4 regions of the Paenibacillus sp. tmac-D7 genome follow, and region 3 is predicted to be linked to each of the others. Evidence: riboswitches for the same ligand, from Rfam matches in the RefSeq annotation. Region 3 holds a riboswitch; each other region holds the start of a gene.
The links. Region 3 has a riboswitch for cyclic di-AMP ahead of FKP33_RS22650 (resuscitation-promoting factor). Riboswitches for the same ligand answer to the same signal wherever they lie in the genome.
Positions count from the first base shown of each region.

Region 1 (7,582 bases), on a different contig from region 3:
GGCTTATAACCGACAAGCCTGTTCAAGGCAGCCGGTACACGTCCCGACCCCGCAGTATCCGTCCCCAGAGCGAAAGCTGCATGACCGCGCGCTACAGCAACTGCGGAACCTGAGCTTGAACCCCCACTGATCAGTTCTCCACGCAAGGCGTTTTTTGTCTCGCCGTAAGGACTTCTTACTCCCACCAAACCGGTTGCGAATTGATCCAGGTTCGCTTTGCCGACGGGAATAGCTCCAGCTTCAATTAATCGTTCTACAACGGTCGCATGTTCTGTCGGCGTATATTCAAAATCCGGGCAACCCGCCGTTGTCGGAACATGCGCCAAGTCAATATTGTCTTTGATCGCAAAAGGAATCCCCCACAGCGGCGCTTGTCCCTTGTCCAAAAGCTTCAGACGGTCCAAGTAAGGCTGAATCATCTTCATGCTGGGCGGCGTAATCCATATATTCATTTCCGCATCTTCGGCGGCCCGGTTTATAATTTCATTCACAACTTCTTCAGGACTCCAAACATTGTTTTGATACATTTCCCGTAACCAAGAAATCGACAATTCTCTCGGAAGCATGCGGGTGTTCATCCATTATCACCATCCTTTTTTGTAACATCCTTTACCAAGTGCGTGTTAAAAAATTGATTCGACGGCACAGCTTCCTCAACCGGCAGGAAGATACTGATTTGCTCCGACGGAACGATATCGTCGTTAAGTACGGAGTGTACGGTTCCTGCCGGAACGTGAAAGGTATCCCCGGCCTGATAGTTTTTCCACTCCCCATTACACAGCAGCTTTACTTTCCCAACCGTAATATGGATGATTTCCGCTACATCATGATAATGCGGGAGCACCTGTCCGCCCGGACCGATTTTTTCCCAGAGGATGGAGCTGGTCCTTATTCCCAGCCCATCCGCCTGCTGTGCATTCAAGATTTCCCGGTGATACAGCTCTCTGTGGTTGGGCATTAGCTCCCATTCCATCTCATCGCCAACAATAACTTTGGTTTCATTTCCCGTGATCATGTGATGTCCTCCTCAACGATAGCTAGCCGGATTGTCCGTTTAGAAATGCTCCAACGCTTTCAGCACCCGGGAAGAGTCGGATACACTGCCGAAAACCCCACCCTGCATCGTTACCATTTTGAGAGCCGCCTGATGATTGCCGATATCCGTCGCCCCGGTGCAATCTTCCAAAATCAAACATTCATAACCTCTGTCGTTCGCTTCCCGCATCGTCGTATGCACACATACATCTGTGGTAATGCCAGTTAAAATCAAATGTGTAATGCCTTTGTTTTTCAAAATCAAATCCAGGTCCGTCGCATAAAAACTTCCTTTGCCGGGCTTGTCGATCACCGGTTCCCCTTCCAAAGGCTTTAGTTCTTCAATAATGTTCCAGCCCGGCTCCCCCCGAACAAGAATACGGCCCGCGGGCCCGGGAGAACCGATCTCCGCACCAATCTGTTTACTTCGCCATCTTTTGTTCGCAGGAAGATCGGAAAGATCGGGCTTATGCCCTTCCCGCGTATGAATGACCGTAAAACCCGGAATTTTCCGTACCCTCTCCAACAGCGCTTGAATAGGCTGAATGGCTCTTGCCGTCAAGGAAATGTCATAGCCCATCCGATCCACATACCCCCCTTTTCCACAAAAATCGATTTGCATATCGATGATGACAAGCGCCGTTTTCTCCGGCACAATCTTCCCGTCAAACGGCCAGTTGTACGGGTTCGCTTCCACTTGCATAAAATCACATCCCTTTCTCCCTGCTTAAACGATGATATATAACTTAACAAATGTTTGGGAAAAGGTTGTTATTGTATGATCCCCGTCCCTTATTGTTATATTATATGACGTAAAAAACCTGATTTCATTATCATCATTCAACAATTAATGGGGATTTTTATTGTGTCTTTTTAACAAAAAACGATTGATTATAAATATTGTGTCATTTTTTATTACATTGAAATCGTTTGTAAAATCATATGTGCAAAAAAAATAGACCTTTTTCCGGATATTCCGGAATAGAGTCTACTGCTTGTTTTTAACGCTTTCCTGACTAAAAAAGAGGGACCCTAGTCCCTCTTTCCGGTTAAAGATTGATTCAAAATTTGCATTTTTTCAATTTGATCTTTCGTTTCCTTCGTCCCTAAAGCGTGAATTTTTCGATAGATTTCTTGTAAGGCCATATCGTATCCGACGTTGGCCTGGTCGTAATGATAAGGAATGCCTGCCGCATGCGCTCTCCAAAAAGTGTCTATCTCGAAATCTTCCTCGACTTCAAACAACTCCTGAAGCTGCTTAATTTCTTCGTCGGTTGCCTCGATTTCTAATTCATAGGCGGCATCGCCTTGATTAGACATGATCGACCTGGATTGAACCGATACATAATACTTATTTCTCTCCATGTTAGTCCTCCGCGTTAATAAAAATAATACATCCAAATAGCGGCTCCGATCGCAAGAACAATCGGAAACAGCACATAAGCTATCATCATGGGGTTAGCGATGAAGTAATGCTTGACTGAAGTGGGATTCACTCCTTTATCCATTTCTTTGGTTCGCTGCCTCCGGATCAATACAATGGAAGCGATCAAAGAAATAACGATGATCAAGTAAGCCAAAGAAAGCAAAATTTTCAACATCGCATTATCGGACTCCTTAATTTAAAATTATTGTTATTTATTTTTCGTTAAAGAGATAAAAATTATGATTGACGGTTGACTCCTCAATCGGACTATTATTTGGAAAAAAATAAAAAACCTTGATTTCTCAAGGTTTTGTCACACCATTCCCGTATTAATTCCAAACGTCTTGTGCAATATTAACGACAAGACGTATTTTGTCCCACTGCTCCTCTTCCGTGAGAAGATTGCCTTCTTCCGTTGAAGCAAAACCGCATTGGGGGCTTAAGCAGAGCTGATCCAAGCTTACATACTGGGCAGCTTCATGAATTCTTGCTTTGATACGCTCCGGATTTTCCAGTTCACCGAATTTGGACGTGATTAATCCTAATACAAGTTGGATATCCTTTCTATTTACATGACGTAAAGGTTCAAATCCGCCGGATCGCTCATCATCAAATTCTAAAAACAGTCCGTCTACCTTGAGTTTGCCAAAAATAAATTCGGATACGCGATCATACCCGCCACTGGCCACATAAGTAGATTTAAAATTGCCCCTGCATATGTGCATCGTAATCTTCATATCTTCCGGCTTATTGGCTATCGATTCGTTAATAGCCCTGGTGAACAGCTGTGCTAATTGTTCCGCAGAAAAGCCTCTTGCCGCAATTTGTTCCTGACCTTTCTCGGAGAAAAATACGGACCACGAGGTATCATCCAATTGTAAATAGCGGCAACCAGCATCGTAGAAAGCCTGAATCGCTTTTTGATAAGCTGCGATCAAATCATTAAAAAATTCATCATAATTCGGATAAACGTCTTCTTCAATATGCCCTCTAAAAAATAACATGTTCGGACTAGGAATTGTAAATTTAGCAACATGCTTGCCTGCAATTTGATGAAGGAATTTATAATCCTCGATCATAGGATGGTTATGAAAATCTACTTTACCTGTTACTTTCACTCCGTGAGCTTTGGTTTGAACACCCTGAAATTGAATCCCTTGCTCCGTTTCATAGAGCTCAACACCAACAAGCTGCGATAGAAAATCGAAATGCCACCAAGCGCGTCGAAACTCACCGTCCGTCACAGCGGCCAAGCCCAATTTTTTTTGCATGTCAACAAGCCGGACGATTTCTTCATCTTCAATGATACGCAATTGCTCTGCTGTAATTTCCCCATTTTGCTTTTGTAAACGCGCCTGTTTAAGTCGCTCCGGTCTTAAAAAACTACCTACATGATCTGCCCGGAATGGTCCTTTAGCCAGTACTGCCGTCATTTTGCACATCTCCTCTTCTAAAATAGGATGTAGTGAAGCCGGATTCACTCCACATAGGATGATCCAAATGAAAAACCATGCAAAAAAGACATCTTCACCTCAACAAAAAGAAGGAAAAGATGCCTATGATTGCATGTGAACAAGCAGCGGCTCGTCTTTAACACTTTCCTATCTTCCGTAGGTTAAAGCAGTGTTGTCAGAACAGGCAGGTCTCCTGGCTCCGGAATTCACATCATCAGCGGCCTTCCCGATCCACGTTTATCAAGATCAGTGGCAGTATAGCTGAGACTCCTCCGTTACAGTGGCGGGACCGCGTCGGCTTTGCACCGGACTTCCCTATTAAGCTTTAGCTATGGCTAGAGCACCTTGTTCCCACAGGTTTTCAGTTGTAATTAATTAAGATCTTATCCTATTATCCTGTTAATATCAAGTTAGAATATAGCACAGCGATGCTTTATTACATGACTTATGTGGTTGTTCATCTAGCATGCGCTTGCGGCAGATCAGGGAGCTCATTCACCGAAATAACTTCATCGGTTTTCTTTTGGGGCTTCTGCCAATATTGATCGCTACCTGGCAGATCATCGAACCATGCCGCATCTTCAGGGCAATCCAACACTATGAACTTGCCGTATTCGTTATCCCGCGACTGGTGATATTTCAGATAGGCCTTTCCGTTATCAATAGCCAGAATTTCGATTTTGCCGGAGGTGTGACTCATGGATAGACGCACCCTTTTACCTAAGCCTGAAGTGCGCGCCTTGGCTTCTTCCACGATTCGGTACACTTGCTGCAGCGGCAGAACGAACTCGCGATTGCCGGCCACCGGACGATTGACGAAGAAATAATAGGGGGTTACGCCGGCCCATGACAGCTTATCCAGCAGCTCTGCCAATCGTTCGGGGTTATCGTTGATCCCTCTAAGAATAGGCGTCTGATTGACAACAATAGCGCCGGCTTGATGAAGAGCTTCAAAGCCTTTCTTGGCTTCGGCGGTAATCTCGCGAGGATGATTGATATGCGCCATCACATAAATCCGCTGGTTTACGTTTGAATGACGGCGGATGACTTCCAGCAATCGTTCGTCTTCATAAATCCGCATCGGATTAAAAACAGGTATTTTCGAACCGAGCCTTATAATTTTAACATGGTCGATTTCTCTTAACCGGCTCAGGATGCTTTCCAATTTGGCTGTTGCCAGAATCAAGCTATCTCCTCCGGTAAGCAGCACGTTGTTAATTTCCGGATGACTCGCAATGTAGGCTAGACCGGGATCCATATCTTTCGTCGCTTCATGAACGTCATTGCGAAAGAGTCGCTTCCGGAAACAATATCGGCAGTATGCACCGCATACTTCAGAAACCAGCAAGAGAGCCGTAGTCCGATATTTGTGCTGGCAGCCCGGCACTACGTAATTGGTATCCTCATCGGAGGCATCCCAACGCCCATATTCGGATAACTCCCCTTCATTAGGGATGACCAGCTTTCGGATCGGATCTTCAGGATCGTCCCAATCAATCAGGTTCAAATAATAGTCGTTCACCCGAAATACAAACTTATCTGTAATCGGTTTAAGCTTCTTTCTTTCATCCTCAGGAATTTCCAGTATCTTATCAATATCCGTTATATATTTCGGCTGTGTCATATTTGCTCCTCCTACTACGAGTTTTTTCAAACCACAGACCTGATCTGGTTCCCTCCTTTTCCTGGAATAAACGATTTGTGCTTTCTTTTAACAAGTAAAACAAAAAAGACCCGATCGAGACGAACGATATCGCAGCATGGCGATAACCGATCGTCATTCGAAGGGTCTTCAAACAAACAAAAAGACCCTGATCTCGGGTCAATAGATGCAGGTTAATGCAGACCCATCTCCTGCTGACGAGGTTAGCTGCCGGGCTCGGGAAAGATGGTTCCCTACATCGTTACATGATTCGCCCCAATTACATTGGTTCCCCCGCTTTCCGATTCGAAAACCGGAAATTAAGCGTACGTTTATGATATACAAACATTTTTGATAAGTCAAGGAAATATGTTTATCTGGTTTCCCGATGTAAGGTGTGTCTTTGGAGACGCGGACAATATTTGCGCATTTCCAATCGTCCGGTTTGATTCTTTTTGTTTTTTGTCGTCGTATAGTTACGATCTCCCGTTTCCGTGCAAGCCAATGTTACGATTACCCTCATCCTGTTCACCTCCTCTACAGTTGCCAATTACCTTGATTGCTCGTCCTCAAGCTCAGCGAATATTTCCGCGCATCGTTGCATCAGCAAGCAGAAAGAACGGTTGTGTCCGATAAAAAATGAAGAAAGATCGTACCGGTTCCGGCGCGGCTCCCATGTTACAAGCAGACGGTGTCTCATCCGTGTCAGGGCCAGCTGTACGAATCGATCCGCTGTCGCCGAGCCGGTGATGGTTATATACGCATAGAGCGAATGATCTTCAGGTTCATCCAATAAACTTACGCCTGCGCAAGAAAATTCCGTCTGGATGCGCGTCCGCTTAAGGAGGGTAAGAGCCATAAGCAGTTCGGCATCGACCGGGGTGTTCCCCAAAATAACGGTTTGTTTGGGACGCTTTCTTGGCTTCGCCCGCTGCACCCAACAGGCCAATTCCTGTTCCCGGCGTTGCCATTGTGTCTGGGAGTGATGACTAATGATCGTCTCATCATCGTTTTGTGTGCTCTTCTTCAATATCACACCCCCCCATGTAAACCGCTATAAACCCAGCACGCAGGGTTAGGGCACAATTCCCTGACCGGATGTTAGCATTTTTGTCACTGCAACTTGGACCGGGGCCGTTCACGACAATAATATTTGTAATTTTTACGATTACTTCACATCATACCTTAACCTTAACGGCCAGTCAACTGCGAAGCTTGAAGTTTTTACCTCGCCGACGAGTTTAGGCTGATTTTGCCAGCTCCATAGATCCTCTCGGTCTTCCGGTAACTTCGCAACGGTTATGCAGGCGGGTCTTCTCCTGCACAACAAAAAGAAGTCTTTCCAAGATCGAAAGACTCCCCGTCAGCAAGGCATTTTAAGATATTGCCTTGCTTGCTCTTTTACATTCGCTACTTTTGCAGGTGTGATAGGTGCCCATGAAGTCGAGACGATGATCCGTTACTTTAAAGCCATATTCTTGTTGAAGTCGATTCTCCAATTCAAGCAGCCAATCGTCTTTGATTTCCTTGAGCGCCCCGCATACCGTGCAAATCAAATGATGGTGCATATGCGTATGTTCTTCGCTGCGGAGGTCGAAGCGGGCAACCCCGTCTCCGAAGTTCATCTTCTCCACGATATGAAGCTCGGCCAGCAGCTCCAACGTCCGGTATACAGTAGCCAGGCCGATATCGGGATATTTGTCTTTCACGAGCATATACACATCCTCGGCGCTCAGATGTTCCTGCTCATTCTCCAATAAAACCCGAACCGTCGCTTCGCGCTGGGGGGTTAATTTATAGTTGCTGCTCCTCAACTGCCGATTGATTTTGTCGAGTTGTTCCAATACCATCATGGATGCACTCTCCTTTAGTCTCGACGCGCGTAAATTTTTTTATTGTCCGCGAAATGAATCTCACTATTTATAATTATTCTAATCTTATCGCAATTCTAAGTAAGAAGCAATGGAATTGATTATTCAATTGTCCGCATGAGGCGGAAGATGACAAACACATCGGTCGAACATC
Region 1 covers NZ_VIDW01000003.1:201,619-209,200, reverse strand. Annotated here, with positions in the region: gene atzF (allophanate hydrolase) at 1-578, opposite strand, end outside; gene FKP33_RS03705 (cupin domain-containing protein) at 575-1,015, opposite strand; gene biuH (biuret amidohydrolase) at 1,055-1,738, opposite strand; gene FKP33_RS03695 (hypothetical protein) at 2,068-2,400, opposite strand; gene FKP33_RS03690 (hypothetical protein) at 2,415-2,636, opposite strand; gene FKP33_RS03685 (5-methyltetrahydropteroyltriglutamate--homocysteine S-methyltransferase) at 2,791-3,894, opposite strand; cobalamin riboswitch at 4,082-4,279, opposite strand; gene FKP33_RS03680 (KamA family radical SAM protein) at 4,373-5,539, opposite strand; cyclic di-AMP (ydaO/yuaA leader) riboswitch at 5,758-5,894, opposite strand; gene rpmG (50S ribosomal protein L33) at 5,931-6,080, opposite strand; gene FKP33_RS03670 (hypothetical protein) at 6,108-6,593, opposite strand; gene fur (ferric iron uptake transcriptional regulator) at 6,934-7,410, opposite strand.
Region 1: linked by a shared signal. The riboswitch ahead of FKP33_RS03680 (KamA family radical SAM protein) and the one ahead of FKP33_RS22650 (resuscitation-promoting factor) in region 3 are both predicted to bind cyclic di-AMP.

Region 2 (7,582 bases), on a different contig from region 3:
TACAGCTGGTCGGGGGGGAAGACGCGGTTCGGATGAGCGGCTAAATGAACGAGCAGCTGCATTTCCTTCACGGTCAAAGCCGCTTCCTTCCCTCCCGTCCTGATTCGGAGAAGAGCCGGTTCGATTTCTAATTCGCCGACGACGATGATGTCCGGTGTCTGCACAGAGCCAGAGGGCTTGGGCTCCGGCCGATTACGGGCGATAGGAACTCTCCGCAAACTGGCATGAATGCGGGCCACGACGACAGCCGGATCGAACGGCTTCTCGATGTAGTCGTCGCCTCCGAGCTCGAGGCCGCGAATGATATCGCTTGAAGACGTGTTGCAGCTAATAAACACAACCGGCACTTTCGATACGCTGCGGATGCGGCGGCACAGCTCGTAACCGTCCATATCGGGCAGCACGATGTCCAGCAGAACCAAGTCGGGCGAATCCCGCTCGAAGCGCTCCAGCCCTTCGCCCCCGCTGCCTGCCTCCATGACCTGGAAGCCTTGCGGCTCTAAGTAGAGCCTGAGTATATCGCGAATGTCTTCCGTATCTTCGACGATCAAAATTTTCTCGTTCACCATGAGATGGAATCTCCTCATCGTCCGAAAGGACGGACTTTACCGGTTATTTGGGATCGAATTTATAGCCTACTCCGCGAATATTGTGAATGTAGGTCGGCCTTGTAGGGAGAGGCTCCAGCTTCTTGCGCAGATTGCTGAGATGGACAATGACCGTACGCGTATTCCCGTGACTTTCCATTCCCCAAACCGAGGCATACAGCTCTTCCAGCGTATAGACGGTCCCGGGGTTGCGTGCGAGATGGACGAGCAGCTGAAACTCTTTGGTCACAAGCGCGATCGGCTTGCCGTCCAGCAGCACTTGAAAGCGGACCGGGTCGATCTCGAGACCGGCGTATGCAATGACGTCATCCTTGGCGGGGGCACTCGCCTCCCACTTGCGATCTCTGCGAAAGATGGCGGTGCGCCGCAAGTTCGCGTGCACCCGGGCGACGAGCACCGCGGGGTCGAACGGCTTCACGATATAATCGTCGGCGCCAAGCTCTAATCCTTGAATAATGTCGCTCGAGCCGCTTCGACTGCTGATCAGCACGATGGGGGCGTTGGAATAGCTGCGGAGCTCCGCGCACGTCTCCAGGCCGGCGGTTGCCGGGGGGCCGATGTCCAGCAGAATCAAATCCGGTTCGACCGCGTCGAACTGCGTAATCGCTTCTTGCATATCGGTCGCTTCGTACACGTCGAAACCGTCATCCGTAAGGGCGTTGTTAAGTAAATTGCGAATCTCGGGCTCATCCTCCACAATGAGGATCTTCCGGTTAGCCACGTGCGGATTACTCCCTTCGCTCGACTTCTGTTGTCTACGGTAAGGCCCCGGCTGCTTCTTGCGAGCGTTGCTTCTCCGGAGCTTTACGAATTTTGTTGAAATATATCGGAAAAAGGAACGAGTTAAAGCTGAATTGATCTACTTTAGTCGGATTTTAATCGGAATTAGGTCTAGAAGCCTATATAATATGAGTATATCACAAAATTGGAAAATTTGGGTCGAAAACATAGAGCGGCGTACAGCAGACTCGGACAAAAGGGGCGATTCCAATGGCTAAGGTGCTTGTCGTGGATGATGCGGCATTTATGCGTGCGATCATCGGTGGAATGTTGAAAGAACTGGGGCATGAGGTCGTCGGCGAAGCGGAGAACGGCGTTGTGGCGCTCCAGAAATATTGGATGCTGAAGCCCGATTTGGTTACCATGGACATCACCATGCCCGAAATGGACGGTATCGAGGCGCTGCGAAACATCATGAAGTACGACCGCAACGCCAAAGTGCTGATGTGCTCCGCAATGGGCCAGCAGAAGCTGGTCATCGAAGCGATCAGCCTGGGCGCGAAAGATTTTATCGTGAAGCCGATTCAGAAAGAACGCGTGATTAGCACGCTGCATCGCTTGCTCGGTTAAACCAGAAGAGCCGTTCTTCACGTCTAACGACGGGGAGAACGGCTTTTTTTTCGCTGTTTGGATCACGGCTCCGCGGCTGCGGCTCCTTCCCGGAATAAAAAGACAGAAAGCCCTGGCGGCTTGTCCCGTAATCGACCGGCACGCAGGTGCGGGATCGTCGGTTCAAGCCGAGGGCTTTCCAGACAAGTGAATCGTTTACGTCTTAGCGATGGTTACTTGGCGTCGGTCATAACCTGCCCATATTGATCATCCGAAAGGATGCGACGGGCCGTTACATAACGCTTCGCATAATAAGAATCGGTCATCTTCGTGATCACAACGCCTTCGTTCGTGGCGGAGTGATAAAATTTGCCGTCTCCTACGTATACGCCGACATGAGAGATGCCTTTGCCGTCCGTGTTGAAAAAGACAAGATCGCCGGGACGGAGGTCGTTCTTCTCCACCGTGGTGCCGAGCTGGGCTTGGCCCTTGGAGGAGTGCGGCAGGTCGACGCCGAGTTTGTCGAACACCCAAGAAGTGAAGCCGGAGCAGTCGAAGCCGTTGGTTGTTGTGCCCGCCCACTTGTAAGGAGAGCCTAAACCTTCGTTAACCGCTGCGCTTAATGGGGTTTCAGCAAATACGCTGCCTACCGAAATCGTGCAAAACAGTGCTGCGGAAAAAACAAAACTGACAAGCTTCTTCAAAGAAGTTTCCCCTTCCAGAGCCTACGAGGTTAGCTGAAGGGTTCGGTTGAAGGTTCCCTATGATCACTCTGAAGCGAGATCAATTCACCCAAAAACTGGTTCCCCCGTTTTCTGCGCGCAGAAATTCGGCAATATTTTCTGTTTTATTTTCCAAGTACAGTTATTCGAGCAAAAGTGACGATATCCTTCTTTTGTCACAAACTTGTAATAAATACAGGGATTAAAACGAAACCGGGCGGGTATACTAGATAGATTGACATTGTAAGCGGATACATACAAATGCGGAAGCCGGGCCTTCCGTAATTTTTACACGTGCTTCGTGAACGATTGTCGGAACGCCTCGAAAGCTCGCGATTGCGCATACGAGGGCGGCCGATAGTATCGGTACGGTACCCAGGACCATGGCACAAAGCTGTATAAGACCCGGATTCATTGAGAGGATTTGACAACGCTTTATAGCTTCACTACAATTTGTAGTGTGGGGTGCATGGCAAATGAAAATTCATAGCTTCAAGTTTTATGAGAAGGGCTTGAAACGGTTCTTCGGACCGCTGGAGTCGAAAGTGCTGGACATCCTGTGGACGCATCCGAATCAGTCCATTAAAGAAGTCCAGAAGAAGCTGGAGCAGCAGGATGAGCATTTGAACTTCAATACGGTCATGACCGTGATGAACCGCTTGGTCGACAAAGGCGTGCTCATGAAGAAACAGGCGGGGCGGGCGTCGGTGTACGAGCCGGTGCATTCAAAAGAACATTTTCTGGATATTCAATCGAGGGAAATTGCGCACGAACTGCTCGAAGATTTCGGTCCGCTGGTTGTCAATCATATGCTCGACGCGCTGGAAGAGGCCGATGCGGAGATGATCGAGAAGCTGGAACAAAAAATTAAAGACCTGAAAAAGGAAAGATAGGCCATGTGGGAAAATCGGTCTAGAATGTTATTTGCTTCTGCGTTCGTCCTTGCGCTGATCGTGTGGGTCCAGATGGGGCTATATGCGGCTCATGTTCTGTTCGGCTGGTCGCTTCGGTTCAACGTCTTTGAAATTTGCAGCAGTCTGCTGAAGGCGCTCGGCTTCGATTCGGTGACGCCGCTGCTTAGCGTGCTGGTCGCTTATACGTTCGGCTTAAGCCTCTGGATCTGGGCGAAGCAAGTCTGCTTGTCGAGGCGCGCCTACCGGAAGCTGCTCGCTTCCCGGCATGAGCGGTCGACGCAGGAGCTGAACGCCCGGTTCAGCGCGGACAAGCCTGATCTGCTGGTCGTCATGTGCGCGGAGCCGATCGCGCTGACGCTCGGATTGTTCCGGCCGAAGATCATCTTATCGACCGGATTGCTGAAGCTGCTCGATCGCGATGAGCTGGAAGCGGTCGTGTACCACGAGCAGTATCACCGGAATCATCGAGATCCGCTGAAGACGTTCTTGCTGCACCTCGCTTGTTCGGTCATGCGTTATATCCCGATTCTGCGCTGGTGTTACCATCATTATAAGATTGCGCGGGAGATATTGGCCGATCGCGAGGCGATGGCGGTCATGGGATCGCCGGCGAGCTTGGGGAGCGCCTTGTTGAAGCTGATGAAGAAGCGGGAACGGACCGCTTCGATGGACTTCGCGTACGTCTCTTTCGCAGATACCTCGATTAACTACCGGATCCGGCAAATTCTCGATCCGCAAGGCGAGCCTTCGCTGGGACTGCCGGTAAAGCTGGCGATCGTGTCGCTGCCGGTTGTGGTTTTCCTGTCGGGTTTGTTTTTCTTGTCGCTGCTTTAAGTTGAAGCCGTGGCGTTTGAGCGAGTCATATCGCGGATCGGTCCCGTTAAGGGATTTTTCTTTATACAATTACACTACGAATTGTAGTGTTAACAATTGAAGGAGGCGTATTGATGACAACGAAAACACTCGCATTATCCGCAGGAGTTGCAGTTGTGTTACTAGCCGGGGCCTATGGCGCGTACGATTATTTTGCCGGCAATCATATCGAGGTGAAGGAGGTCATTCCGGCCTCCGCGCCAGTCGGCGGAGCCGCTGCGACGGGACAAGCCATCAAGGCGGAGCAGATCGACGGGAAGTGGTCGGTGCTGCCGGCATCGGAGGTGTATTTCTCCGTTACTACGTCGAAGGAGACGGTGAATTTTGTCGTGACGCCGACTCAGGGAAGCTGGGAGCTGAACGCGGCCGATGCGTCGAGGACGACGGCCGAAGGCAAAATCGAGACGAGTGCGCTGCAGTCGGGAAATCCGCAGCGCGACAACCATATTAAGAGCAAAGATTATTTCGACACAGCGCAGTTCCCGGAAGCGGTGTTCACCGCCAAGTCGTTCGACCAGCTGCCGCAGGCATGGAAGGAAGGCGAGAAAGTCGGTTTTCAAATGAGCGGTACGCTGCAAGTGAAGGACAGGAAGAAGGACGTGACGTTCCGGAGCGAGGCCTTGTATGAGCAAGGGCGGCTGAGGCTGGAAGGCAGTACGGTCGTGACGTTCGCCGATTTCGGCATGAAAAATCCGCACACCGTGGCGCTCGACACGCAGAATGACATCCAAGTGCAGCTTCGGCTTGTGCTCGAGAAGGCGCAGGGGTAATGGATAGGGAAGCGCGGGGCGAAGGCGCGGTTTGCGGATGGGCGCTGGGGTCGTTGGCGGCTGCGGTCCGCACGCACGGCTGGGCCGCACTGCCGATATCGGGAGATATCGCGCAGCGAGGCCAAGGCCGCTGCTGCGTCCTTGGCCTCTTCGCCGTGCGTCGCGCACGCCGCTACGCTTTCTCCGTCCAAAGCGCGAATTGCGTGCCGATCGCCCATACTTTAAAGAACATTTGCGCCAGGCGGAACACCTGGACGGCGAGCAGGGCCAGGAAGCCGGCCCAGAAGAAGGACGCCGCCATCACGGCCGCCGTCGCCAGAAGCCCCAGACCGAGCACGGTAAGCGCGGCCAGTACGATTGCCGGCAGGTGGCGGACGATAAAGAGGCAGGTGAACAGCATCGAACGTCCGCTTGCTTTGCCGATCTGCAGGTACATGAAGACGAGCTGGATGAGCAGCAGGTAGACTGCGAACGCCGAAAGTGCAGGCAGCAGCGCGCGCACAAGCCCCGAGTAGGACACTTGAGAGCCGAACAGCTCGGTGGCCAGCGGTACGAGCCATACGAGCGGAGCCAGCGTCAGCAGCAGTTGAGCGGCGTAGAATCCGAAATAGGGCAGCGTCAGCCTGCGGATGCCTTCCACGAACCGGTAGCCGGCGTTCATGTCACGGTTCTGAAGCGAGTAGTAGACACCGGCATTCAGCAACGGATGCAGCAGCATCCGAAGCGCAAGCAGCGCTAGTCCCCACCAGAGGAAGGGCTCGATCAGGTTTGTCTTCATCAGCTGGAATTGGCTTTCAATCCAGAACAGCTGCACGGCTTCCTTCGACAGCTCCGTCGGGTAGCGGTGAAGCAAGGGCAACACAACCGACTGGACCAGCTTGTAGAGGGCGATACCCCAAGCCAGATGGTATACAAATAAGGCGAAGACGGCGAACGGCTGCCCCCAGGCGATCGACCAGCCCGATTTAACGCGATTCCACATGTGTACGAACCCTCCTCACCACGCGACCCAGCCGAACAAGGTCTCCAGTATTTTAACGATGCCCATATTCCAGCGGACGGACAGCTTCGTATCCACGTTCGTCTTCATAAAGCCGTTAATCCGCTTGTTTTCCAGCACGATCGTATGCTGCGGATCGATCGCCGCCCAGTCGAGCGGCGCGGCATGCGTCAGCTTGTAGATGATTTCGCTCTCAGAGCCGTTCCATGTCTTATCGATTTGCGTGCCGTCGGCAAAGTGGAATCGAACCGGGACGCTCGGCACGGTGCCGCCGAGCTTGCGCAGTTTGACGCTGTTCTCGTACACCGTTTGGCCGTTCTCCGTCATCTTCTTCGTCTGGATCCCCGCCACTTCATAATTGGCCATCATGCCGCCGTACACATATTGATCGAAAAATTCTTTCCAGCTCGATTTCGTCACATCTTCCACGGTGCGTTGAAAATCTTCGGTGGACGGATGCTTGAACTTCCAGCGCTGGAAGTACGTCCGCATAATTTTATTCATCGTCTCCTGGCCCGCTTGCCCTTCTATCGCTTTCAGCACGAGCTTGGCCCGGGTATAGACATTCTCGGCGTAGTTGCCGTGCCCCGCATAGTTCCAGGCGTTCAGCTTGAGTGAAGCAGGGGCGGTGATGTAGCTCGATTCGACGAGACGGTTCGAACGCACGCCGTACTCTTTCTCCATCAGCCTATCTTCGGCGTAGGACGTGAACCCTTCGTCCAGCCAGGCTTCCTCGAATTCGTTGCTGGCTACCATGCCGTAAAAAAACTGATGCCCGATCTCATGAACGATGACGCGTTCGAGCTCAAGGCTCGGGTTGTCTTCGCTTGCTCCCCAAGCGGTGACGAGCGTCGGATACTCCATACCGCCGGCGCCGTTGCCGTTCTCCGGAGGCACGACAATGGACAGTGTCGAGTAAGGATAGCTGCCGTACCATTCCGAATAGCGGGCGAGCGCTTTCTTCGCGGCCGTCATATAACGCGCTTTCAGATGCTCGTGCTTCGGATCGAGATACAGCTTGATCCGGACGCCAGGCAAATCCTTGGTGGCATAAGGCTCCTCGAAGTAGACGAAGTTCGGTGAGGCGGCCCAGGCGAAATCGTGAACGTCGTCGGCGTAGAAGGTATAGAGCCGCGTCTTGCCGTCGTTCACAACAGGTTTGGTCGGGAATCCGCTCGCCGCCACGGTATAGCCCACCGGCACGCGCAGCTTCACATTGTAGATGCCGAAGTCGGCATAAAACTCGGAGTTCCCGTGATACTGGTGCAAATTCCAGCCTTCTTCCGCTTGCCCGCGCGTTCCTTTGGGCTCATAGACGGCGATTTTCGGGTACCACTGCCCCGCCATCATGAAGTCGCCGGCGTAC
Region 2 covers NZ_VIDW01000059.1:530-8,111, reverse strand. Annotated here, with positions in the region: gene FKP33_RS24120 (response regulator transcription factor) at 1-569, opposite strand, end outside; gene FKP33_RS24115 (response regulator transcription factor) at 613-1,329, opposite strand; gene FKP33_RS24110 (response regulator) at 1,599-1,958, shown strand; gene FKP33_RS24105 (C40 family peptidase) at 2,171-2,641, opposite strand; cyclic di-AMP (ydaO/yuaA leader) riboswitch at 2,645-2,782, opposite strand; gene FKP33_RS24100 (BlaI/MecI/CopY family transcriptional regulator) at 3,136-3,552, shown strand; gene FKP33_RS24095 (M56 family metallopeptidase) at 3,577-4,407, shown strand; gene FKP33_RS24090 (YceI family protein) at 4,521-5,216, shown strand; gene FKP33_RS24085 (hypothetical protein) at 5,389-6,198, opposite strand; partial or broken gene FKP33_RS24080 (M1 family metallopeptidase) at 6,214-7,582, opposite strand, start outside.
Region 2: linked by a shared signal. The riboswitch ahead of FKP33_RS24105 (C40 family peptidase) and the one ahead of FKP33_RS22650 (resuscitation-promoting factor) in region 3 are both predicted to bind cyclic di-AMP.

Region 3 (7,582 bases):
CAAATTGCGAGGAGGGATACCATGCAACAACCGATGGAAGAAGAAAAAGTGTTTAAAGATCCGGTTCACAAGTATATCTATGTGCAGGATCAGACGATCTGGGATCTCATCAATACCCGGGAATTTCAACGGCTGCGCCGCATCCGTCAGCTGGGAACGTGTTTTCTCACCTTTCACGGCGCCGAGCATAGCCGGTTCTCGCATTCGCTGGGTGTTTATGAAGTAACACGCAAAATCATCTCGCAGTTCGAGCGTAATCAATATGAAGATTGGCCGAGAGAAGAACGTCTGTTATGCTTGTGCGCGGCGCTTCTGCATGATGTCGGACACGGTCCCTTCTCGCATTCGATTGAGAAAACGTTCGGGACTCACCATGAGGATTGGTCATGCCGAATCGTACTCGGCAACACGGAAGTCAACGAAGTGCTGAAACGCGTTTCTCCGACGTTCCCGCAGCAGGTAGCGGGCGTTATTGCCAAGACGTACCAGCAAGAAATCGTCGTCAGCCTCGTCTCGAGTCAGCTGGACGCGGACCGGATGGATTACCTGCTGCGCGATGCTTATTTCACCGGCGTAAATTACGGCACCTTCGATCTGGAGCGAATTTTGCGCGTGATGCGGCCGTATCAAGGACATATCGTAGTTAAGGAAAGCGGGATGCACGCCGTTGAGGATTATTTGATGTCCCGATACCAGATGTATTGGCAAGTGTACTTCCATCCGGTTACCCGAAGCGCGGAAGTCGTCCTGCATAAAATTTTTCAAAGAGCCAAACAACTGTTTGAAGAAGGGTATCCGTTCCACTTTCTGCTCGAACCGCTGCCCAGCTTGTTCGGCAATCGGCTGACCACAGAAGAATACCATTTGCTGGATGAAGCGTTGATGCAAACGGTGCTGATGCAATGGACGATGGAAGAGGATGCGGTGTTGGCTGATTTGTGCTCACGCTTCTTGCAGCGGCGTTTATTCAAATATGTAACGCTGGAAATTATGGACGTCGGCATGCTGGAACGGCTTCGTGAAAAAATAGGCAATCTAGGATTAGATCCCTCCTATTACCTGGAAGTCGATTTCCCGTCCGATCAATCCTATGATGTGTACCGGCCGGGCGAACAGGATGAGAAACTGCCGATTTTATTGCTCGATGCGCACGACACGTTGACGGAAATCTCGCGAAAATCCGAAATCGTGCGTTCGATCAGCGGGATCCAGAACGGAAAATACCACCTGTATTACCCGCAGGAACTCGTATTGAAACATCTTCCAGCTTTGGATAAAGAAATTCGGAAGCTGCTAAGATCTTAAACGACATATAGAAGATGAAGGAGAAAACGTTATGCTAATCGACACACATGCACACCTGAATGCGCCGCAATTCGATGAAGACCGACACGAGGTGATTGCGCGCGCAAGAGACAACGGAATAAGTCGAATCGTGAATATTGGATTTAATCGGGAGACGATTCCAAGCTCCTTGGCGCTGGCTGAGCAGTACGATTTCATCTACTCGACGGTGGGCTGGCATCCGACGGAAGCCAAAGATATGAGGGAAGAAGATCTCGCCTGGATCGAATCGTTGTGTCGTCACGAGAAAGTGGTTGCCATCGGCGAAATCGGGCTTGATTACCATTGGGATACGTCGCCGAAAGACGTACAGAATCGGGTATTCCGCGAACAAATTCGTCTGGCCCGCAGGGTCGGCCTGCCGATTGCGATCCATAACCGCGATGCGCATCAAGACGTCGTACAAACGCTGCGCGAGGAGAAAGCGGCGGAGGTCGGCGGCGTGATGCATTGTTACTCCGGCAGCTGGGAGACGGCCAAAATGTGTCTCGATATGAATTTTTACATTTCTTTCGGCGGCCCAGTAACTTTCAAAAATGCCAAGCAACCGAAAGAGGTACTCGAGAAGGTGCCGATGGACCGGCTTTTGATTGAAACCGATGCGCCTTATTTAACTCCGCATCCATATCGGGGCAAGCGAAACGAGTCCGCTTACGTCCGTCTTGTCGCCGAAACGGCGGCCGAAATCAAGGGCATTTCGATCGAGCAATTAGCCGAAGCGACGACTCGAAATGCGATGGAACTTTTTCGTTTAAAGTGAGTGTGTCGGGCTCTGGGAAACGCTTGCATAAACGCTGTTACTTATAGCGAATCGAGAAAAATAAAGAAAACAGCTAAATCGGTTCGTGCGAATGAGATATAGATGTATTTTATTCGCGTAATGAGTATATTTAAACGAAAATGGGTAAAAACCGTTCTTTTTTTATACGTTTGTATACTTTACAACCAAACCCCTCGCGTCGTACACTCAATAATAACTTCATACGATTACCAGAATTCCAACATCGCTGAGTTTCCGAAAGGAAAACGGGGGAACCACATCGCGGCGGTCCATTCATGATTGCCAAGGTGTTTTTTAGGGGTGAATCTCTGGGGCGGGCAACTGTCCCGGGGTAGGGCGACTCTCAAGTCCGAATCCGTCAGCTAACCTCGTAAGCGTCTAGAGAGAGGTAACGCATTGTCGTGTGCTTTTATTTTCATTTGGACAAAATGAGAAAAGTCACGGGAAGGTTCCTCTTCTCCGCTGACTTTTTTTTGTGTTTCCCGTAAAAGGGATTCGTGTCCAAGCTGGCTACTCTTTACACCCGAGGGGGGTGAATACGGCAGGCAAGTGGATACTCTGATGTCAGCAGCACAAACGTTGGTAATGGCAATCAAACAATTTACCATAGTCGCGTCAGAATCTTATCATGCATAACACTCGAATGGCGAGGCTTTAAGGAGGACCGAACAAGTGGGCGCTGAAACACCAGGGCAAACCCATGTAAGACGATCATCCAGCATGACCTTCGCGTTGCGATGGACGCATGAAAACTTGCGTATGATTTCGATTATCGCTCTCATTTCATTCGCTATGACTTTCATGTTCTTGATGATGTTGCACGGTACGGCCATTAAGCGCGTATCGATCGTTGTAGACGGACAGGAACGCACGTTCCAAACCCGGGAAGAGGTACTGCAACGAGTACTGGATGAGCAAGGAATCGCAGTAAGCGAGAACGACCGTATTTCCCATGCGCTGGATGCAAAGGTGAAATCGGGCGACCGCATTGCGATCACGCATACGACGCCGGTGCAATTAACCGCCGACGGCGAGACGAAGACAGTTTACACGGTTGGCAAGACGGTAGAGGCCGCTCTGCAGGATTTGAACGTCCCTGTGGGCGAACTCGATAAAGTCATTCCGGCTAAGGAAACGGAAGTAAGCCCTCATGCGGAACTGAAGGTTGTCCGCGTGACGAAAGAAACAGCAGATGTGCAAGAACCGATCGCATTCGATACAGTAACCAAGAGCGAGCCCCAATTGTTAAAGGGCAAAGAGCAAGTATTGCAGGAAGGTCAGAAGGGCCTCCTTGTGAAGAAGCTGGAGAAAGTGTATGAAGACGGCGTGCTTGTGTCGGAGCAGGTCGTGGATCAGCAAGTACAAACCGAGAGCAAACAACGCATTGTGGCCGTCGGGACGAAAAATCCGGTTGTCGTTCTGTCCTCTTCATCGCCGAACGTCGAGGAGTTGACCAAGAACGGCGTCAAATTCGGCTACAAGCAAGTAATCAAAAACGTTACGCTAACCGCTTATTCGGCGGGGGTGTCATCCACCGGCAAGGATGAAAGTCATCCGCAATACGGCGTAACTTCTTCGGGCGCGAAGGTAACGGAAGGTCGCACGATTGCAGTCGATCCTAAAGTGATCCCGATCGGCTGGTGGGTCTATATCGAGGGCATCGGCTTCCGCCGAGCCGAAGATACAGGCAGCGCTGTGAAAGGGAACAAGATCGACGTCTTTTTCGAGAACGGTGACTATGCAACTCGTTTCGGTACGAAGCGCGGTTATACGGTATACATTATCGGTCCCAAAAAACCGTCGGCGGATTAGGCGCTTGCAATTCGGAAAGACTACATTCATTATATATAGATCGGCAGATAAGAAGAGGTGCTCGTGAGGCGTCCCTCTTCTTTTTCTCTTGTTCACGAAGGAAGGTACGTGCACATGATTAAAGAAATTATCGTAGTGGAAGGTAAGGACGATACGGTAGCCATTAAACGAGCGGTAGAAGCGGAAACCATCGAAACGGGCGGTTCGGCGATCAATGCGGACGTTATTCGACGCATTAAGCTTGCGCAAGAACGGCGGGGCGTAATCGTATTCACGGATCCCGATCATGCCGGGGAGCGTATTCGCAAAATTATTACGAAGGAAGTACCCGGCGCGAAGCATGCCTTCCTGACGCAGGAGGCGGCGACAAGCAAGGGCGATATCGGCGTCGAGAACGCATCGGTCGAAGCGATTCGCACGGCACTGGCCAACGTGAGGACCGACGGTCGAAACGAAGAGTCGGCTATCACATGGGACGATCTGATGGAGGCCGGGCTGATCGTGCATCCTCGTGCGGCCGCCCGGAGACTTGCGATGGGCAATCGTCTCGGAATCGGTTATTGCAACGGGAAGCAATTTTATAACCGCTGCCGCATGTTTCAAATTTCCCGGGAGGAGTTTGAAGCGGCCCGTCGGGAATTGAATGAAAAAGAGGGTGCCACGTCATGAGTCGAAACGGAAATGAACCGGGTTACGGACAAGCGTCCGAGGATATCGCTTCGCCGAAGCGAACCAAGGAACTGATGCAGAAGTACGGCTTTGTGCTCAAGAAAAGCCTCGGACAAAATTTTCTGATCGATCAGAATGTGCTTCACAACATTGTCTCTGCCGCCGAGCTTGACGAGACGAAGGGCGCGCTCGAAATTGGTCCGGGCATCGGGGCATTGACCCAGCAGCTCGCTAAACGTGCGGGCAAAGTCGTAGCCGTCGAGATCGACCAGCGGCTGCTGCCGATGCTGGAGGAGACGCTGGCGCCTTATCCGCAGGCCGAAGTGGTGCACGGGGACGTACTCAAGGTGGACCTGCAGGCGTTGTTCAAGGATAAGTTTCAAGACGTATCGAAAGTAAGCGTTGTCGCTAACCTGCCTTACTATGTGACGACCCCGATCCTGATGAAGCTGCTGGAAGAGCGGCTGCCGCTCGAGAACATTGTCGTCATGATCCAGAAGGAAGTGGCCGAGCGAATGGCGGCAAAGCCCGGAGGCAAGGAATACGGCTCGCTCAGCATCGCCGTACAGTATTATTGCGAACCGGAAGTGGTCGCGATCGTGCCGCAAACGGTGTTCATTCCGCAGCCGAACGTGGACTCGGCGGTCATCAAGCTCAAGGTGCGAGAGAAGCCGGCGGTGGAAGTCGAAGACGAGGCGTTCTTCTTTGACGTCATGCAGGCCAGCTTCGTGCAGCGGCGCAAGACGATTTACAACAACTTGGCGGCCAAATATTTCGATAAAGAATCGAAGCCCGATCTGGAACGTCTGCTGCTGGATGCGGGAATCGCACCCTCGAGGCGCGGCGAGACGCTGTCGATCGAAGAGTATGCAAAGTTGTCGCACCGCTTAGCCGATTACTTGAAGACGGCAAGAACCGCCAAATAACGATCCTGGGCGAAACGTCTGCACCAAATGCCTAGAACCGCCATACGATAGACGGGGAGGCGATGCAGCCATGAAGCAGGGAGACCTGGTCACTCGGAAGTCGTATGGTGGTGATATCGTTTTTAAAATTCAAGAAATCCGGCAACAGCTGGCGGTTCTTCGGGGAGTGGAGCTTAGGCTTTTGGCCGATGCACCCCTTGTCGATCTGGAAGTGATGCCGCAGCTCGATCCTTACCTCGATAAAGCAATTACACGTCCAAAATGGATGGACACGATGCCGCGCAACGGATTGGCGGCGGCGACGACAGGGCCGCCCGGCTGGCCGGCGGGGGAGCCGGCCAAACATCCCGTTTACTTCGAAATGCCAGGCAAAGTATTGCATTTGGACGGCGATCCGAATTATTTGCGCAAGTGCATGAACTTATACGGTGAATTGCGGGTTCCCGCCGAAGGGTATTACGTAGCCGAGGCGAATATGGCCGATGCGGTGTATCGGCTGCTTCCGCTGGTACGCCCCGACATTGTGGTCATAACGGGGCACGACGGCTTTGTAAAGCATCGGCCGGCAGGCGATATTACCAAGCTTAGCAGTTACAAGAATTCGCATAACTTCGTAAATGCGGTTCAAGCCGCCAGGCAGTTCGAGAAAAGTCTCGATGCCTTAACGATCGTCGCAGGCGCTTGCCAATCGCACTTTGAAGCGCTGCTGCAGGCGGGAGCGAACTTTGCCAGCTCGCCGGCCCGCGTCTTGATCCATGCGCTTGATCCATTGTGCATTGCGGTGAAAGTAGCTTATACGCCGATCAAAGAAACCGTAAACATAGTCGATGTCATCGGGTTGACGCACAGCGGTCTCGAAGGGATCGGGGGCATCGAATCGCTGGGAAGCTACCGAAGAGGCGTGCCGAAAATTCAATATGCCACTCCGAAATAAGCGCCGAAATGGTGCTTTTTCTTTTTTATTCGACAATTTGGTGAACGAATACGGAAGCGCCTAGCGTAAAACCGCATAAAATCAGGGAAAATAATCGTTGACAACTAATCAAAGACGCTGATATAATATTTCGCTTAAATTGACATACTACCTATGTTGCGTTATAATAATCTAGAAGGAAAGAGGTGGTAGCAGTCAATGGCTAAAAATGCGCTATTGGAGATCAAACGTTGTTTGGAACCTCATGTCGGACAGAAGATAATGCTTAGAGCGAATGGTGGCCGCCGCAAGACGGTTGAACGCTCCGGAGTCTTGGAGGAAACCTACCCTTCCGTTTTCATTGTGAAGCTGGATCAAGAACAGCAAACCTTCAAGCGAGTTTCTTACAGTTATGCGGACATACTGACGGAATCTGTCGAAGTCACAGTATGTAACGACGACGGAGAAGTACGGATTACAATACAGCAATAAGGTTACATAAGGAACGGTTGATCGTTAGGTGGTCAGTCGTTTTTCTTTAGTAGCCCTATCCATGTGAATCGCTGTGTGCTGCGGACTCGGCGCTTATTCGTCCTTTCGCTTTTTAAAACGTTCGGATGAGATGTAAAGTTGCATTCGTATGAATTTGCTGCGGCGGGCGCATACTAACCTCATAACTCGAACATTCATCCTTTGAAGGAGGGTTTCGGATATGGGGCGTAGAAGCCGCAGAGGCGTGATGTCGGAACAATTTAAATATGAGCTGGCCAAAGATTTAGGGTTCTATGAAACGGTGCAGCGGGAAGGTTGGGGCGGAATTCGCACGAAGGATGCCGGCAATATGGTGAAGCGGGCCATTCAGATCGCGGAGCAAACGCTTGCCCGGCAGACGCAGGTGCAAGCGCAGGCGGTTCAGACGCCATATCGTCCTGCTATGCAGCAGCCCGTGCCGCCTCCGGTCTCGTTCGGACCGTCCGGCTTTGCAGCTGGCGTTTCTTCGTATCCGGTGCAGAATGTGCCGTATTACGCGGCTTCGCACGGCACTCCGGCGAACGCCTCTTCCTATTCGCCATATACAGGACAATAACGAACGGTCGAAACATGAAGCTAAAGCGCGAAACCCGGGCTTTAGCTTTT
Region 3 covers NZ_VIDW01000048.1:14,522-22,103, reverse strand. Annotated here, with positions in the region: gene FKP33_RS22660 (HD domain-containing protein) at 22-1,305, shown strand; gene FKP33_RS22655 (TatD family hydrolase) at 1,337-2,104, shown strand; cyclic di-AMP (ydaO/yuaA leader) riboswitch at 2,340-2,518, shown strand; gene FKP33_RS22650 (resuscitation-promoting factor) at 2,846-3,937, shown strand; gene rnmV (ribonuclease M5) at 4,052-4,606, shown strand; gene rsmA (16S rRNA (adenine(1518)-N(6)/adenine(1519)-N(6))-dimethyltransferase RsmA) at 4,603-5,532, shown strand; gene yabG (sporulation peptidase YabG) at 5,603-6,466, shown strand; gene veg (biofilm formation stimulator Veg) at 6,665-6,937, shown strand; partial or broken gene FKP33_RS22625 (small, acid-soluble spore protein, alpha/beta type) at 7,158-7,334, shown strand.

Region 4 (7,582 bases), on a different contig from region 3:
GAACTTGTCCAGCGACGTAGCGATCAGTGCCAGCGTCGCCATGTATTCCGCGTGGCGGTCGCGCTGCAGCGTCTGCGTCGAGATCGGAGCAGGCTTCGTGCCGAGCTTGCCGCAGACGTATTCTTCGACGAACGGATCGATGTTGGCGTATGTACCGACCGCGCCGGAAATTTTGCCGAACTGCACGCCGTCCGCCGCAAAGCGGAAACGCTCCAGGTTACGCTTCATTTCTTCATACCAAAGCGCCATTTTCAAACCGAACGTCGTCGGCTCCGCATGCACCCCGTGCGTGCGTCCCATCATCGGCGTGTCTTTATAGGCAATCGCTTTTTCCTTCACGATTTCGATGAAGTTCACGATGTCTTTTTCCAAAATGTCGTTCGCTTGCTTCAGCAGGTAGCCGAGCGCCGTGTCAACGACGTCCGTCGACGTCAAGCCGTAATGCACCCATTTGCGCTCCGGGCCAACCTTCTCGGATACCGCGCGGGTGAAGGCGATCACGTCGTGACGCGTCTCCTGCTCGATTTCGTAAATGCGGTCGATGTCGAAGCTGGCGTTCTTGCGCAGCTCAGCAACGTCTTCCTTCGGAATGACGCCGAGTTCCGCCCACGCCTCACAGGACAAGATTTCCACTTCCAGCCAAGCCTTGAATTTATTCTCTTCCGTCCAAATCGCGCCCATTTCAGGCCGGGTATAACGATCGATCATGTTTGTTTCTCCATCCCTCTATTTTTTATTAGACTCCCATATATTTGAAGCCTCTATCCAGCGAAATGCCGCTTCCGGCGACGCCGTCAGCAAATTCACATGCCCCATCTTGCGTCCTTGCTTCGCTTCCTGCTTGCCGTATAAGTGCAGCTTCGCCGTCACGCCAGCCACTTCCCGCTCCGACTCGGGCTTTGCGATCCACGCGAGCAGCGGCTCCACGTGCTCGCCAAGCACATTCGCCATCACGACCGGCTGCATGAGCGCCGGATCGCCGAGCGGCAAATTGCAGATCGCGCGCACATGCTGCTCGAACTGCGACGTCCGGCACGCCTCCATCGTATAGTGGCCGGAGTTGTGCGGCCGCGGCGCCAGCTCGTTGACGAACAGCTCGCCGTCTTCCGTGAGGAACATCTCGACCGCGATCAGGCCGATGACGTCGAGCCCTTCCGCGATTTGCACCGCCATCCGTTCCGCCCGCTCCAGTACGTCCGCCGGCACTCGTGCCGGTACGATGGATACGTGCAGGATGTTGTTCACATGCTCGTTCTCCGCCGCAGGGAACGCCCGCACCTCGCCGCGCGGGCTGCGTGCGGCAATGACGGATATTTCCTTCGCGAAACGAATAAACTGTTCCAGCACAAGCTCGGTCTTGGCCCGGCTTAACGTTGCGTAGGCTTCCTCGATCTCCTCCGCCGAGCGGATGACCCACTGGCCCTTCCCATCGTAGCCGCCTGTCGCCGTCTTCAGCACGCACGGCGTGCCGAACCGGCCGACCGCCTCCCGCAGCTGTTCCACGCTGCCGATCTCCGCATACGGCGCCACTTTCACGCCAGCCGCTTCGATCGCCCGCTTCTCCCGCAGCCGGTGCTGCGTCGTATAAAGCAGCCTGCTGCCCTGCGGAACGTATGATTCGTTCATCAGCAGCTCCGTCACGCTCGCATCCACGTTCTCGAACTCATAGGTAATGACGTCCGACAGCTCCGCAAGCTTCCGTGCCGCCTCTATGTCATCGTACCCTGCTACGATCTGCTTGTCCGCCACTTGTCCGCACGGCGCGTCCGGCGTTGGATCGAGCGTAGCGAAGCGATAGCCCATCGCCCGCCCGGCAAGCGCCAGCATCCGTCCGAGCTGCCCGCCCCCGAGCACGCCGATCGTCGCGCCCGGCGCCAGCACCTTGTCCGGATCGTACGGCTTCCCCCGCACTGTTCTTTCCGTCATTCCAGCACGCTCTTTTCTATCACCGTTTGCGCAACGCGCTCCCGTCGTTCCACAATCCGCCGCTGCAGCTCCGGATCGAAAGCGCCAAGCACCTGTGCCGCATACAGCCCCGCATTCGTTGCGCCCGCTTGTCCGATCGACATCGTGCCGACCGGCACGCCGCCAGGCATCTGCACGATGGAGTACAGCGAATCGAGCCCGCTCAGCGTGGACGACTTCACCGGAACGCCGATCACCGGCACCACCGTCTTTGCCGCCACCATTCCCGGCAAATGCGCGGCGCCGCCCGCGCCCGCAATAATGATCTTCAGCCCTCGTTCCACCGCCGTCTCGGCGTACTCGAACATCAAATCGGGCGTTCGGTGCGCGGAGACGACTTTTTTCTCATAAGGGACTCCGAGCTCGTCAAGCACGCTGCAAGCATGCTTCATCGTTTCCCAATCGGATTGACTGCCCATAATGACACCCACAAGCACAGACATGGTAACCTCCGTTGTCGATTTATCGCTAACAAATAAAAAACGCCCTTCGGATAGATACTGAACTTATAGTGCAGTCTATCGGCAGGACGACAAGAAATACCCCTAAGCGCAAGTTAAGGCCTGGCACAGAACATGCCGACCTCTTCATGAACACTTACTCGTAGTCCAAAAATTTAAGGTTTTCGGGTAGATACTTTCGGGCCATATTCCCGACGATATACGAGACTATTTAACTAACTTTCCTCAAGCTCTTTCACTTCCTTAGTTTAGCAGGCTTTAACACACCGTGTCAACTAGAAAACACGAACATTCCATTATATTAATGAAAAATAGTTCGCTTTTCACGCAATGTTCATGCCATGTTCCTCATTAAAAAACAACGGCGCCAGTTGAATCCCGGCACCGTCATTCCCACTATTTCCCACGTAAGTGTATGCAAAAGGCATATTCATGAAGTCCGGCTCCAGTCATGAACATCCATTCATCCATCATTGGCCTCCTCCCTGCGGGCTCCTGATTTGAATTTCGCAAGCTCCGCCATGCCCTGCCGTACTTCTTCCCGCGATAACCCTCCGTCTTCCAGCTGCAATGTCGAATCCGTCAGCCAGCGCTCGTACATCTCCATGCCGATGTCCAGTACGCGTGAAAGCCGCTCGTTCCATGCATCCCCCTTCACTTCATCGATCCAGTGAAAAAGCGCATCTTCCGCCTTAGCAAGCCGTCCTGTCTCATCATAATAAGGAACAAGCAGTTCGAGCTGGGAGGCCTCCATGCCCGATCGACCGATCAATTCCAACGCAGTCTCGATCCTTCGCTCCGTTTCCTCGCGCAAGTCCGCACTTTCCTCCATCTTACGAATCGTCAGCAGCAGCTCAAGCCATTTAAGCGCCTCGGCCTTCCCGGCCTGTATCTGCCCTTCCTGCTGCAGTACCTTGACACGGGCCAACAGCAGGTCTGAGGCTGCGAGCGCCTTCCCGATATCCGGATGTCCGCCAGGCGAGAGGAGCGCCAGCAAATCTTTCACCGACAACGCCTGCAGCAGCTTGGAATCCAAACCGACGAGCTGCCTTAACGCATGGTTCAACAATTCCATACGCTCGTGGAACGATAACGCCTGTTTATGTAAAACTTTCATGACTACCCGAGCCGTCTGCTCGATGAGCTTCATTATATAATCGCGCTGATACATGTCTGGTGCCTCCGTTTCTGTACAGATCGTCCTGCCCCCAAGTCTAGAGCGCAGATTGCAGGAACAGGTTTTTATTGTACCACCGATCCTGTTTCCGGACATCGATTCAGGCCGAAATTCATCGCGATTTACAATTACAGGAAGTGACTGGATGAATTTATGCATTGAACCATTACGGCAACCTATGGTAAGTTTTTAAAAGCCGAATCGAACAGTTCATTTTCTGAACGTACGGGGGACGCATCACATGGGGTGAATAATTGAGTTCCGCGATTGCCGCGGGCCAGCTTAGGGAAAATCCTCTTCCCGAACCCGACAACTAACCTCGGAGGCTGACAGGAGGGATACAATTGAATAAGAAATTCAAAAGCATGCTTCTTGCATGCAGCTTGATGTTGCCTGCGTTTTTGTCCGCAGCGCTGCCGGCACACGCCGCTCCGTTAAATCTGCCCACTGATATCAAGGTGCAGATCAACGACTCGCTGGTGCACTTCCCGGATGCCCAGCCGCTTCTGGACGGCAACTCGAAGCTTCATGTTCCTGCGCGGACAATCGCCGAAAAACTCGGCTATAAACTGACTTGGCAGCAGGAAGGCTCGCAAATTCACGTTGCGATCAGCAGCGGCGATACGACCTTATCGGTCACAACCGGGGAACAAGTCATCAGCGTTAATAACCAAACCGCTTCAATCGAACATCCGGTGAAAATGGTGAACGGCCGCGTCTACGTCCCGTTCCGTCTGCTTGCCGAAACGTTCGGCAAGACCACCCAATGGGATGCGAACAACCGGATCGCCATTCTCGGTACGGACGGCAAATACCACGCTCCGGCATGGTATCGTCCCAAGACGATCGCCAAAAATTATGTGAAAGTCATTGAAGCGAAGGCTACTGCCTATACCGCTGCTCCAAGCGAGAACGGTGGGTATGGCTCGCTGGATTATATGGGTAACACGCTGAAGCTCGGTACCATCGCTGTCGATCCGAACATCATTCCCCTCGGTTCCAAAGTGTATATCGAAGGATATAACTATGCAGGGCTCCCAACCGGCGGAATGTACGCAACGGCCACCGATGTCGGCGGTGCGATTAAAGGGAACAAAATCGACATCTTCGTTCCTGAAAGCCCGAGTCAAGCATCGCGGTTCGGCATTCAACAAGTGAAAGTGTACGTTCTCGGTTCTTAAGCAACCGTAAGCCCCCCACAACAGCAGCCTTTCGAGGCTGCTGTTTTTATTTGCCTGCCTTTGTTCGTGGATAGCACACTGCGTTTAGCCCGAAACTACAAGTAAATATCCCGGCGGAGGTGGTGTGACATGTTCAGGAAGGTTATGCTGCTGATGTTCTGCTTGCTGCTCTGCTGCACGACGGCGAGCGCCGCGGCGCCCGGCAGCGATGAAGTCGTCTGGAACGTGCAAACCGATCAGAAGCTGATCGCATTAACGTTCGATGACGGCCCCAATCCGGTTTATACGCCGCAGATTCTCGATATTCTTCGAGACTATCAGGCCAAGGGTACGTTCTTCGTACTCGGCAAACGGGTGCAGTTGTTTCCCGCCATCGCCATTCGCGAAGTGAACGAAGGACATGAAATTGCCAATCATACGTTCGACCATCATTATTTGAAAAATTATCCTCCCGACCGGTTGATTCAGGAAATTCGCCAAACGCAGGAGGTCATCTTTGATATTACGGAACAGATGCCGAACGTGTTTCGTCCTCCCGGAGGTTTTTATAACGACACGCTGCTCCATTCGATGAAAGAAGATAAGCTGACCGTCGTGATGTGGTCCTGGTATATGGATACGAAGGATTGGCGCAAGCCCGGCGTCGACAAAATCGTTCAGCAGGTGCTCGGGAACGTGCACAACGGCGACATCGTGTTGTTTCACGATTTGGAGGGGGATTGCACGCAAACGGTTGAAGCCTTGAAGCGGATTCTGCCGGAGCTTAAATCACGAGGCTATCAATTCGTAACCGTGTCCGATCTTATCGCGAAGACGCGGAAATAAACAAAGCCGGCCCACTGGTGCGTGAGGCCGGCTTTGCAATAGCATTGGCATGTACTTATTTTTAGTTTTCCATTATTACATAATTTATGATATTATAAATGAAGAAAAGCGTACATACGTTCCTGTCTGGAGTTGATACATGATGGCGACCGCCACCAAGGACCCGTATATCCGCAGCATCGAACTGCTTCGGGATAAAGTGCCTTCCTTCACCCGTTATCCGTTCCACCTTTCCGCTCTGCGTGATTTCTCCGGGTTAAAGCTTCACCCCAAAGTTACTTATATCATCGGAGAGAACGGAACCGGCAAATCGACGCTGCTGGAGGCGATTGCTATTGCCTGGGGTTTTAATCCCGAAGGCGGCACATTAAATTTTGCGTTTTCGACGCGTGATTCCCATTCGGAGCTTTATCGTTACATCCGCTTGGTTCGGGGCGTGACTAAACCGAGAGACGGATTCTTTTTTCGAGCTGAAACTTATTACAATTTGGCGACGAATATCGACCAATTGGATAGCGAATTTTCGTACGGAAGACGCATCATCGACTCCTATGGCGGCAAGTCGCTTCATGAGCAGTCGCACGGAGAGTCATTCTTCTCCGCATTCGTCCATCGTTTCGGAGGCAACGGTCTCTACATCTTGGATGAGCCTGAAGCCGCACTGTCGCCGTTGAAGCAAATGTCGATGCTTGCACGTATCCACACCCTCGTTGAGCAGAACTCCCAGTTCATCATCTCGACGCACTCGCCGATTCTGATGAGTTACCCGGACGCCGTTCATTATCAATTAACCCCGGATGGTTTACAAAAGACGACTTTGGAAGAAACCGAGCACTACTTGATCACGAAGCAATTTATGACGAATCGGGAACGCATGCTCCGTACTTTATTTGAAGACGAGGAGTAAAAAAACAGGCGCACGTACTCCGCCTGTTTGCTATTGCTGCGCTAGATCGGTTTGCCGTTCTTCTTATTATCGTAGCGGTGACTGCGATTATCCAAGGGTCCCGGGCTGCCGCCGACCGGCGGTTGGATTTGAACCGGTTCTTCCGTCGTCCGGGTACGATGCAAATTTGTCGCCGCCGCGGCATGCGTTCCTAGTTCCGCCAGCTCATTATTCGAATTGTTTCCTTGAATCGGACTCATAGCTGAATACCTCCTCTAGTTGAGTGTTATGCCATAGATGTAATGTAATCAGGGTTTAGTATGCCGCACAGCGGCACGGTTTCATCCGTCCGGCATCATTAAAAAACCCCCATCATAAAGTGGGGGCGGAGGACCGCAGCTTGGATCTTGTTTTACGTCCATAGGTTTGTTTATAAAATTTTGAAAACAACGTTTCGACCATTTCAATTTCCGATTCAGACAGATTCATGATGTCAAAATAATCTTGAGTTTCCTTATCGGAAGCAAACTCTTGCCATGTTAAGAAGCTATTATTTTGAACGGCTTGATTTAAGGCCGAGCTGATTTTCTTTTTGATGCCGCCTGTGCATAGCTTAAAATGGTCGGGCTTATAATACCGTTCTGACTTCACAATGTCCGGATTTATTTTTAGAAGCTCGCAGGCGTTCAATGCATCGTCCAGGGCCGAATGATGCTGCCCGACGAAAGGAATCTCTTTAGCTGCCAGCACTTGCTGTAATCCGCCATCAAAAAACCGGGACATATCGATCAAGCGTGTTAACCAATCCGAAGAGATCGCATGAATCTTACAGTCGACAAACAGACTGAAAAAGTCCGTACTTCCCCACGCTACGATTTTATAATCGACTCCACAGAAATCAATAAATTTGGCGATGACTTCCGGAAAAGGCGGGCTGGTGGTCAACACGTCCTTATCGATTTTGCAAAAATTCAAGGCGAATTGATTGATGGGGTACTTGGGATTGATATAACTTTGAAACGTATCGACGATCTGTAAATGTTCATTTAATTTAACTGCGCCAATTTCCAAGATCTCCATCGGATGG
Region 4 covers NZ_VIDW01000049.1:22,284-29,865, forward strand. Annotated here, with positions in the region: gene purB (adenylosuccinate lyase) at 1-708, opposite strand, end outside; gene purK (5-(carboxyamino)imidazole ribonucleotide synthase) at 727-1,926, opposite strand; gene purE (5-(carboxyamino)imidazole ribonucleotide mutase) at 1,923-2,408, opposite strand; purine riboswitch at 2,550-2,651, opposite strand; gene FKP33_RS22845 (DUF6483 family protein) at 2,890-3,597, opposite strand; cyclic di-AMP (ydaO/yuaA leader) riboswitch at 3,788-3,946, shown strand; gene FKP33_RS22850 (stalk domain-containing protein) at 3,948-4,784, shown strand; gene FKP33_RS22855 (polysaccharide deacetylase family protein) at 4,914-5,609, shown strand; gene FKP33_RS22860 (AAA family ATPase) at 5,752-6,516, shown strand; gene FKP33_RS22865 (hypothetical protein) at 6,558-6,755, opposite strand; gene FKP33_RS22870 (3'-5' exonuclease) at 6,868-7,582, opposite strand, start outside.
Region 4: linked by a shared signal. The riboswitch ahead of FKP33_RS22850 (stalk domain-containing protein) and the one ahead of FKP33_RS22650 (resuscitation-promoting factor) in region 3 are both predicted to bind cyclic di-AMP.